Regions from separate parts of the Exiguobacterium sp. UBA7533 genome, predicted to be linked through region 3. Evidence: riboswitches for the same ligand, from Rfam matches in the RefSeq annotation. Region 3 holds a riboswitch; each other region holds the start of a gene.

Region 1 (3,233 bases), on a different contig from region 3:
ACCTAAAATCGCTTCTTCAACGACCGTTTCGATTGCAACTCCCGGATGATATCGACGATCTGTCACCGCATAAATGGAATAATCAATTGACATGTTCTACCACCTCCATCAAATCTTGCTCCGTCATCAGACTGATTGCATTGAACAACTCTCGTTTGAAATTACCTAGACCTTTTTCTGATGCTGCCTGTCCTCCTGCTTTTCCCATGATAAATGTTCCGTGGACTGCTGCCTCAAACGCAGAATATCCTGCACCAAGAAAACTCGCAATCAAAGAAGCTGTCATACACCCCGTACCTGTGACGTCTCCGAGACGCGGCGTACCTACTTGTAGTTCCACTTCGCGCATGCCATCCGTGATGTAGTCGATTGGACCTGTGACGACAATGACGGACTTTTGTTTACGAGCGAATGCACGAATGATTTCTCGATCCATGATCTCATCACTAGCAGCATCGACTCCTTTTGTTCGTCCATTCTCCCCAAGCAATGTCTTGATTTCTGAAGCATTTCCTTTAACGACCGTACATCCGAGTCTACTCAATTCTTTTGAAAAGGACGTACGCAATGATGTAGCTCCCGCTCCAACTGGATCAAGGATGATCGGAACGTTCAAGCGTCTCGCTTCGCTTGCGGCGAGTCGTTGAGCTGCTTGCATGTCTGCATCAATTGTTCCAATGTTCAAGACAAGAGCTTGCGCAAGTCGAACCATCTCTTCCACTTCGCGAATATCCTCCGCCATGACTGGAGATGCGCCAACGGCGAGTGTGACATTGGCGCAATCATTGATCGTGACTGTGTTCGTCAAATGATGAATGAGTGGTTTGTGTTTAAGAATGGTCGTAAACATGTGTATCCCTCCAAAGTGAATGAAAATGATGTGTCGGTCCAATCCCTTGTCCGAGAGCAAATCCATGACGAATCGCCTCTGTAACATACTTCTTGGCCTGACGTACACTGTCCGGTAAAGCTTCTCCAAGTGCCATCCGTGCCGCAATCGCTGCAGATAAGGTACAGCCTGTTCCATGAGTATGTTGATTATCTAACCGATCTGATGTGAAACGGTATTCCTCTTGCCCGTCCCATAATAAATCCGTGGCAGCTCCCGGTAGATGTCCACCTTTTAGCAAGACGGCTCCAGTCTTCATAGCCAACTGATGCATCGCCAGTCGCATCTCCTCTAGATTAGTAACTGACTGCCCTGTTAAGCGCTCTGCTTCCGGTAAATTTGGTGTGACGAGTGTCGCAAGTGGCAGTAACTCCGCGATTAGTGCTTCCTCTGCCTCCGTCCGCAATAGGGCATGCCCGCCTTTTGCGACCATGACAGGGTCTAGTATGATCGGAACTGTCTGTTTGCGAAGATGTGTTGCAATGACGTGAATCGTTTGTGCATTCGAGACCATACCGATTTTGATAGCATCCACACGAATATCTGAAAAGATTGAAGCTAATTGGGCATCAACGATTTCCGATGATAACTCTTCTACTGCTTGAACGCCCAGTGTATTTTGAGCCGTTACCGCCGTCAAAACACTCATCCCATAAACGCCCAATGCCGAAAATGTCTTTAAATCTGCCTGAATTCCAGCTCCACCACCGGAGTCAGATCCCGCAATCGTCAATACATGTTTCATATTTTTCTCACCTTTCCATCGAGCAATGTAAGGGAGTTGTTACCGACAAAAAAAAGCGTCGACCGCTGTAAAAAAGCAGTCGACGCTATACGAAATCGTTATCCAACCATTTCGGTATTCGTTCGGCTCAACTTTCCTACGCTGGTATTATCCAGTTCAGGTAATAGGGTCGAAAACAGATTGGTTTTCCTCTCAGCCGGATTCCTCCAGCTCCCCTAGTTGCTCAAGTATTCATTTCGCCTTAACTGTAGCATAGCGGCAAGAAAAAAACGAGCCGAAGCTCGTTTTGAATTATAGGTATGCTAATGGATTAACTGCATTCAGAGGAGAAGAGGCACTGTACTGATAGCCTCCGACATGTAGTTCGAAATGCAAGTGTGGTCCTGTTGAATTCCCAGTACTACCAAGTGTTCCAACTTGCTGACCTTGAGAAACTGTTTGTCCTGCATGAACAGATAATGAACTCATATGAGCGTAGACTGTCGTATAGACTTTCCCGTCAAGGAAGTGAGAAATCATGACGTGATTTCCATAAGGCCCACCACCTGAAGCTGTAATGACCGTTCCAGCTGCTGCTGCGACGATTGGTGAGCCGACCGAACCACTGAAATCGACACCATTATGGAACGTATAGCCGTTCGCACCGCTTGCTGGTCCAAACCCTTGTGATACGCCACCAGAAGATGGACGAACGAATTTCCCACCGCTCGAAACAACGGGTGGGGCAACTGAAGTAGGTGATTCTGAACTCTTACCTGCTTGTTTTGCTGCTTGAGCATTCGCTTTAGCGGCTTTTTCAGCTGCTGCTTTCTCGGCTGCTGCTCTTTCAGCCGCTGCTTTAGCTGCTGCCTTCGCTGCCGCAATCGCACGTTCTTGAGCTTCAAGTGTGGCTTGTAGTTCTTTCGCGTCTAGAAGTTCTGTCGTAAACTTCGTCTTACCTTTTCGTAATTTTTTAAGCGTAGCACTGCGTTCTTTCATTTGAACTTTCAACGCTTTTTTTTGTTCGATTAATGTTTTCTTCTCTTCAACCTGCTCCGCCTTTTTTTCAACGAGCGCTTGTTTTGCTTCCGCTAGCTTTTGTTGGGTTGCGATGTAATCCGAAATCATTTTATCATCTTGCTCCGCGATTTTTTTCCCTGCCATGACACGACTAAATAAATCACCTAAATCCTTCGATCCAAAAATGACTTCTTCCCATTTGATTGAGTTTCCATCGTTTTCTTGGAAGACACGTAGACGATCACCGAGTAGTTCTTCTTGTTTTTTCAACATCTCTTCGTAGCGAACGATGTCTGCTTTTAATTCATCAATTCGCAAATTCAATTTCTCGATTTGTTTATTTTTTTCGGAAATCTGAAAAATCTTTTCGTTGATCGCTGCATCGATTCGATTGATTTGACGTTGTTCTTTCGAAATTTTCGACTCTTGTTTTTTAATTGCTTTTTCTAATTTACGTTGTTCTGCGGCATTTTCAGCCTTTTTTTCTTTGATCGTTGCTGCCGCAATTGGTTGTGTTCCTGTTATAAGTAATGCTCCTAAAACAATGGTAGAAATTAGTTTTTTTAGCATATATCGTTTTCCTCACTTATGTTTTTCATA
Region 2 (3,233 bases), on a different contig from region 3:
AGGATCCTTTGTGAAGAAAGTAGCACTGATCGGTTGCCTGTTGCTTGCAGGGTGTGCGCAGGAGACGACGGAACCAACGAAACCATCACAACCAGCAACGAAGCAACCGACGGAGGCGAAGAAATCAAAGCCTGAGCCGACAAAGGAAGAACAACAACAAGCACGATTAAAGCAGCAACTTGAAGCGATGTCGACGTCAGAAAAGATCGATCAATTGCTCTATATCGGAGTTGCTGGAACGGAACTTTCAGCAGCTGACCGGAAATTGTTGCAGACGCATGCGATCGGTGGGGTCTTACTGCTTGGTGGGAATATTACGTCAGAAGATCAACTCTTGACGTTCACGCGTGCCATTCAAGAAACGAACCAAAAACCGTATGTTTTCGTCGGGGTTGATGAAGAGGGCGGACGGGTCAGCCGGGTACCGGATCAACGATTACGTCTCCCGACGAGTCAACGGATGGCGCAAGGTGCAGATGCTGCAAAAATGGAAGATGTCGGACGTACGCTCGGTCACCTGTCACGATTTTATGGGTTCAACATGGACTTCGCACCGGTCCTTGACGTCAATAGCAATCCGAACAATCCAATCATCGGCGACCGTGCGTTAAGTGCTGATCCGAAGACCGTCGCGACTCTCGGTACGGCCCTGATGCATGGGATGCAAGAGACGGGAACGATTCCGGTCGTCAAACATTTTCCCGGTCACGGCAATACGAGTGTCGATTCCCATGTCGGTTTGCCGAGAGTGACAGCATTAAAGGAAGAACTGAAGCGAACGGAACTGTTACCGTTCCAAGAAGCGATTCAAGAGGGCGCCGAGATGGTGATGGTCGCCCATATTCTCTATCCCGCGTATGACGATCAAAATCCATCTTCGCTCTCGAAGCCGATCTTGACTGACCTTTTGCGTCAACAACTCGGATTCAAGGGTGTCATCATCACGGATGACCTTGTCATGGGAGCGATCACGAAACGATATGGTCTCGCGGAAGCGGCACGCCAGGCACTTGTCAATGGAGCTGATATGGCGATGTTTTCGGAAGCAGGTGCCTATCCGAAGGTCCACACCGAAGTGATGCAAGCCGTTAAAGAAAAAACGTTGTCGTCAGAGATGCTCGATGCTAAAGTGATGCGGATCTTAAAGCTGAAGCAGACCTATGCCGATAGCCAGAAGCAACAGCGACCGACGAAATCGGAGCTTGTTCAGCAAGTGGAAGCGCTCAACTAGGACTAGCGAAGCAAAGCGACTCATGCTAGACTAATGGGGCAAGCCAATTAAACACGAAAAGACACTAGGGGAGTCTCGCAGCAGACTGAGACGGAAGTATCCGGACCCTTTGAACCTGATCTAGTTCGTACTAGCGGAGGGAAGTGGCTCGAAACCTTAGATATCCTTAGCGCTTCAGCGCATTTTCGGACCACTCCCTTCAACATCGGGAGTGGTCCTTTTTCGTATGGAAAGGAAGAACATGATGCGTCTACATCTGATTTCGACGGGATCCATCAATCCACGCGATGGAGTGGAAACCTTTCAATCGCTTCAACCATATACGGACCAGCTTCATCTTCGAGAACCAAATTTGTCGGCAACAGAATTGTTAGATCTGATTGACGCGCTCCTTGCAAAAGGGTATTCGTCTGATCAATTAACCGTTCACGACCGGGTCGACGTCGCCCATGTCGCTGGCATCGGTGTGCAATTGACGCGACGTTCCTTACGTGTCTGCGATGTTCGGCGACACTTTCCGAATCTCATCATCGGGAAATCCGTCCACTCTCTGGCAGAAGCACTTGCAGCGGAAGCGGAAGGAGCCGACCGACTGCTGTACGGTCATATTTATCCGACAGCGTCGAAACCAAACGTGCCACCGCGAGGGATCGATGCCTTGAAGCAAGTTGTCACTTTCACGACGAAACCAGTCATCGCAATCGGCGGGATCACTCCTGATCACATTCCTGAGATCGCAGCGACCGGTGCAAGCGGAATCGCCGTCTTATCCGGTATTCTCGGTCAAGCGGACCCGCATGCTGCCATTCAGCGTTATCAGGGGGTACGGGTATGACGGATCACATCATCATCGGTGGTGGAGTCATCGGTTTGACGCTTGCTTACAGTCTCGCTTGTCAGAACGAATCCGTTCTTGTCCTTGATCGCGGAACATGCGGACAAGGGACGAGTCGGGCGGCTGCCGGGATGCTTGCGACGGACATCGAGCTGAGAGAAGAATTGCATACGCTTGCCGCGCGAAGTCGCCGTCTGTATCCGTTACTTGCGCGACGCCTCACGCGCGAGACCGGGATCGATTGTGGCTACCGGGAACAACCATTTTTATTGAAACAAAATGGGCAAGAATACTTATTTCCATCGGTCGGTCAAATCGATCCGCGACGACTAACGACTGCATTGATGCATGCTTTACGAAATCGTGGGGTACCAATCGAAGAACAGGTGGACGTCACGCGAATCGAGGAGAGTAATGATTTCATTAGGGTTGAGTCGAACACGGGAACGTGGACGGGACGAACGGTGACGATTGCTGCCGGACGCGGGTCCCAAGCCTTGCTCGATACAGCGGGTATTTCGATAGCGACGTATGGTGTCAAAGGGGAATGTCTCGCAGTCCGTCTCGCAGGTCAGCCATTACGCTCGATCCTGTTTGATGACGCCGTCTACCTCGTACCGAAAGCGGACGGACGGATATTGATCGGTGCGACCGAACTACCGCACGACGAGACGATCGGTGTTAGTGTCGCAGGAGTCACGTCACTGCTTCAAGCAGCAGAGCGTCTCTATCCACCGATCCGTGATGCTGTCATCGAAGAAGTCTGGTCAGGCGTACGACCACAAACAGAGTCCGGCTTGCCATATATCGGAGTCGCTGATTCGTCCCGGCGGATCTTTATAGGGACGGGGCATCATCGGCATGGCATATTACTCGCACCGGCGACAGCGGAAGTTTTGGCAAACACATTACGGTTGACCCTAAAGGAGGAAGTTCGATGAACATTACGATTAACGGCAACTACCACACCATTGAACAGATTGAGACGATTGAGGACATGCTCACGCAACTTGGCTTAGGGGAAAAACTTGTCATCGTCGAACAGAACCGACAGATCATCGACCGCGGAGCTTACAATCAAACGGTCGTTCGGAACAATGACACATTCGAAATCGTTCATTTCGTAGGAGGAGGATAAAGATGTTGAAAATTGGAGAAAAGACATTC
Region 3 (3,233 bases):
AAGGAGAGGTCCGTTCACGGGCAAGAGGGAATTTCCGAAAACGCGGCATCAGTCCAGTCGTTGGAGACGAAGTCGTTCTTCATATCGAAAGTGAGACCGGGTATATTCTCGAAGTGAAGGAGCGGGACAACTTTTTAGTACGCCCGCCTGTCGCGAATATCGATCAAGCGTTGCTTGTCGTCTCGGCTGCAGAACCTGATTTTTCAGCGCACTTGCTCGATCGTTTCCTCGTCTTGATCGAAGCGAAGGAAATCCAACCCGTCATCCTGTTAACGAAGATGGACTTGCTTGATGATGTCAAAGGTCCTGCAGTTAGAGAGGCAATTGCCGCTTACCGGAAGATTGGTTATACGGTCATCGAGACATCAAGTGAGACATTGACAGGTGTTGAACAAGTCCGTCCGTTACTGGCCGGGAAAACGAGCGTTCTTGCCGGACAATCCGGTGTTGGGAAAAGTTCGCTCTTGAACGCACTTGAACCAACACTCGACTTAGAGACGAGTGCGATTTCGAAATCACTCGGACGTGGACGGCATACGACACGTCACGTCACGTTGATGCCACTTGCCGAAGGCTTGATTGCTGATACACCAGGTTTCTCGAACCTTGATTTTCCGTATGATATGGAAATCGAGGATGTACGGTGGAGTTTTCCTGAATTCGTGGCTGTACAGGACGAATGTAAGTATCGAGGATGTTTGCACTTGAATGAACCCGGATGTGCCGTCAAGGAAGCCGTCGAAGCACAAGAAATCATGTCCTCTCGTTATGAGAACTATGGTATGTTTATAGACGAAATCAAGAATCGAGCCCGGAGGTATTGAAGATGATTAAAATTGCACCATCTATCTTATCAGCAGATTTTGCGAATCTTGAGCGTGATGTCAAAGCAGTCGAGGCAGCAGGCGCGGACTATATCCATTTTGATGTCATGGACGGTCAGTTCGTACCGAATATCTCGTTTGGACTACCTGTGCTTAACAGCTTACGTCAAAAGACGGATATGATTCTCGATGTCCATTTGATGATCGACCAGCCAGAACGTTTCGTCGAGGATTTCGTCAAAGCAGGGGCGGACATCGTGACGTTCCACGTCGAAGCGACGAATCATGTCCATCGTGTCTTGCAACAAATCAAAGCAGCGGGCGCAAAGGCAGGAGTCGTCTTGAATCCCCATACGCCATTATCAACGATTGAACACGTCCTTGAGGATGTCGATATGGTCTTATTGATGACGGTCAATCCGGGCTTCGGTGGACAAGCCTTCATCGAGCGTGTCATGCCAAAACTCGCATCACTTGCGCAAATGAAAGCAGATCGCGGTCTGACATTTGAAATCGAGATTGACGGTGGCGTCAATCCGGAAACGGCAAAGCTTTGCATCGATAACGGTGCGAACGTTCTCGTCGCAGGATCAGCAATCTACAATGCACCAGATTATGCGGAAGCGATTACTAGCATTCGTCAAGGGGCTGCCGTATAATAAGAACGAGAAAACGAAATATGATGACCGCAAGGGGTGTCGCTTGAAAAGCGGCTGAGAGGAGTCTTTTAGACTTTAACCCTTCGAACCTGTTCCGTTCAAACGGACGTAGGGATGTGGCGCACGCAGGCAGTACGGCGTTCGTCGTACTGCCTTTTTGCGTCCTCTCGTACAATGAAGGAGGAAAATAGCATGAAACGGTTACAAATGATGATGGAAATTGCCATCTTCGCCAGTCTCGGAGTCGTCTTTGATTTACTGATTCCATTCAAAATGCCACAAGGTGGCTCGATCAGCTTAGCGATGTTACCGATCTTCGTCATGGCATTTCGCCACGGGGTCGTCGGAGGGGTCGTCACGGGAGCGCTTGTCGGTACGATTCAATTGATGTTCGCTCCACAAGTCTTGACGATCGTTCAACCGATGCTTGACTATACGATTGCGTATGGTGTCGTCGGATTAAGTGGTCTGTTCGCGCGTCAAGTCAGACTAGCCGCACGCAATGGACAAAAGAAAAGCTTGATGGCGTTCGTTCTCCTGGCGACGTTATTAGGCGCAGGACTCCGTTATATCTGTCATGTCATCAGTGGAATCGTCTTTTTTGCCGAGTATGCCGAAGGTCCAGTCGTACCGTATTCATTGATTTATAACGCGACATACATGGTACCGTCTTACGTTCTTTGTGGTGTCGTTGCGGGTCTTTTATTTACGACTGCGCCACGCTTACTCCGTTATTCGGCACGAGGCGTCTGAGATGCGGGCGATTCTCGTCTGTGCCGGTCCGCGAGAAGAAGCGCCGGATTTACGGACGTTTTGTCAGCCAGGTGATTTTATCGTCGGTGTCGACGGTGGTGTTCAGACGATTGAATCGTTTGGGCTGACATGCGACCTGACGATTGGTGATTTTGATTCGCTTGGTTATGTACCAGAAGGGGCAATCGTTCATCCGGCCGAGAAAGATGAAACGGATCTCGAACTGGCACTTCGTACAGTCTCAGAGAAGAAACAGTTTGAGGATACCTTCATTATCGGGGCGACAGGTGGGCGGCTCGACATGACCGTCCAAAATGTATATCTATTGAAGCGATACCCAGAGGCACGACTCGTGACGAAACGAGAAGAGGTACGATACTTGGCTGAGGGAACGTATGCAGTCGAAGCAGGGAGCTATCATTATCTTTCGTTCATTCCACTCGTACCATCGACTTTAAGCTTATCCGGAGTCAAATATCCACTTGATGCACATCCAGTACCGGTCGGAGGTTCCTTGACCGTCAGTAATGAATGGTGTGCGTCAGAAGCGAAGGTAGAGCTCCATCAAGGAGAACTATTGATGATGCGGACGCTTAAGGAATAGCACAATCATAGGAAAGAGGCCGTGGATGACTCCGCGGCCTCTTTTTAGATGAAATTATTCTTCGAGTTGAGAAGGGGCGACACGGATGTCGCTTTGAGCGGATAGATGTTTTCCTTTGACGAAGAGATGATAACTTCCCCACATGACAAGGAAGAAAGGAACACCGATGTATAGAGCGATTCGTTGATCCGCTTGAAACGCAAGACTGACGAGGACGACGACGTTAAGTGTCAACGAAATCAGTGGTAACACCGGATAGAGTGGTGTCTTGAATTTCAGTTCGGATACATCGTGTCCGTTTCGGACGAACTGACGACGAAATGCAAGCTGCGAAGCAGAGATTGAAATCCAGCCGACTTGAGCCCCGAGTCCGGCTAAGGACAAGAGCCAAAT

The links. A riboswitch is a leader RNA that binds a small molecule or an ion and turns the genes downstream of it on or off. The one in region 3 is predicted to bind thiamine pyrophosphate.
Region 1: another riboswitch for thiamine pyrophosphate. It lies ahead of thiD (bifunctional hydroxymethylpyrimidine kinase/phosphomethylpyrimidine kinase); the one in region 3 lies ahead of thiT (energy-coupled thiamine transporter ThiT).
Region 2: another riboswitch for thiamine pyrophosphate. It lies ahead of B2U10_RS10695 (thiamine phosphate synthase); the one in region 3 lies ahead of thiT (energy-coupled thiamine transporter ThiT).

Annotation. Positions count from the first base shown of each region.
Region 1 is NZ_DLMP01000011.1:118,413-121,645, forward strand. Features, by position in the region: gene thiE (thiamine phosphate synthase) at 1-93, opposite strand, end outside; gene thiM (hydroxyethylthiazole kinase) at 83-850, opposite strand; gene thiD (bifunctional hydroxymethylpyrimidine kinase/phosphomethylpyrimidine kinase) at 831-1,634, opposite strand; TPP riboswitch at 1,751-1,861, opposite strand; gene B2U10_RS12145 (murein hydrolase activator EnvC family protein) at 1,926-3,203, opposite strand.
Region 2 is NZ_DLMP01000005.1:595,037-598,269, reverse strand. Features, by position in the region: gene B2U10_RS10705 (OsmC family protein) at 1-14, shown strand, start outside; gene nagZ (beta-N-acetylhexosaminidase) at 11-1,231, shown strand; TPP riboswitch at 1,288-1,390, shown strand; gene B2U10_RS10695 (thiamine phosphate synthase) at 1,473-2,066, shown strand; gene B2U10_RS10690 (FAD-dependent oxidoreductase) at 2,063-3,007, shown strand; gene thiS (sulfur carrier protein ThiS) at 3,004-3,204, shown strand; gene B2U10_RS10680 (thiazole synthase) at 3,207-3,233, shown strand, end outside.
Region 3 is NZ_DLMP01000001.1:147,371-150,603, reverse strand. Features, by position in the region: gene rsgA (ribosome small subunit-dependent GTPase A) at 1-824, shown strand, start outside; gene rpe (ribulose-phosphate 3-epimerase) at 827-1,483, shown strand; TPP riboswitch at 1,506-1,615, shown strand; gene thiT (energy-coupled thiamine transporter ThiT) at 1,676-2,236, shown strand; gene B2U10_RS00775 (thiamine diphosphokinase) at 2,238-2,840, shown strand; gene B2U10_RS00770 (amino acid permease) at 2,895-3,233, opposite strand, start outside.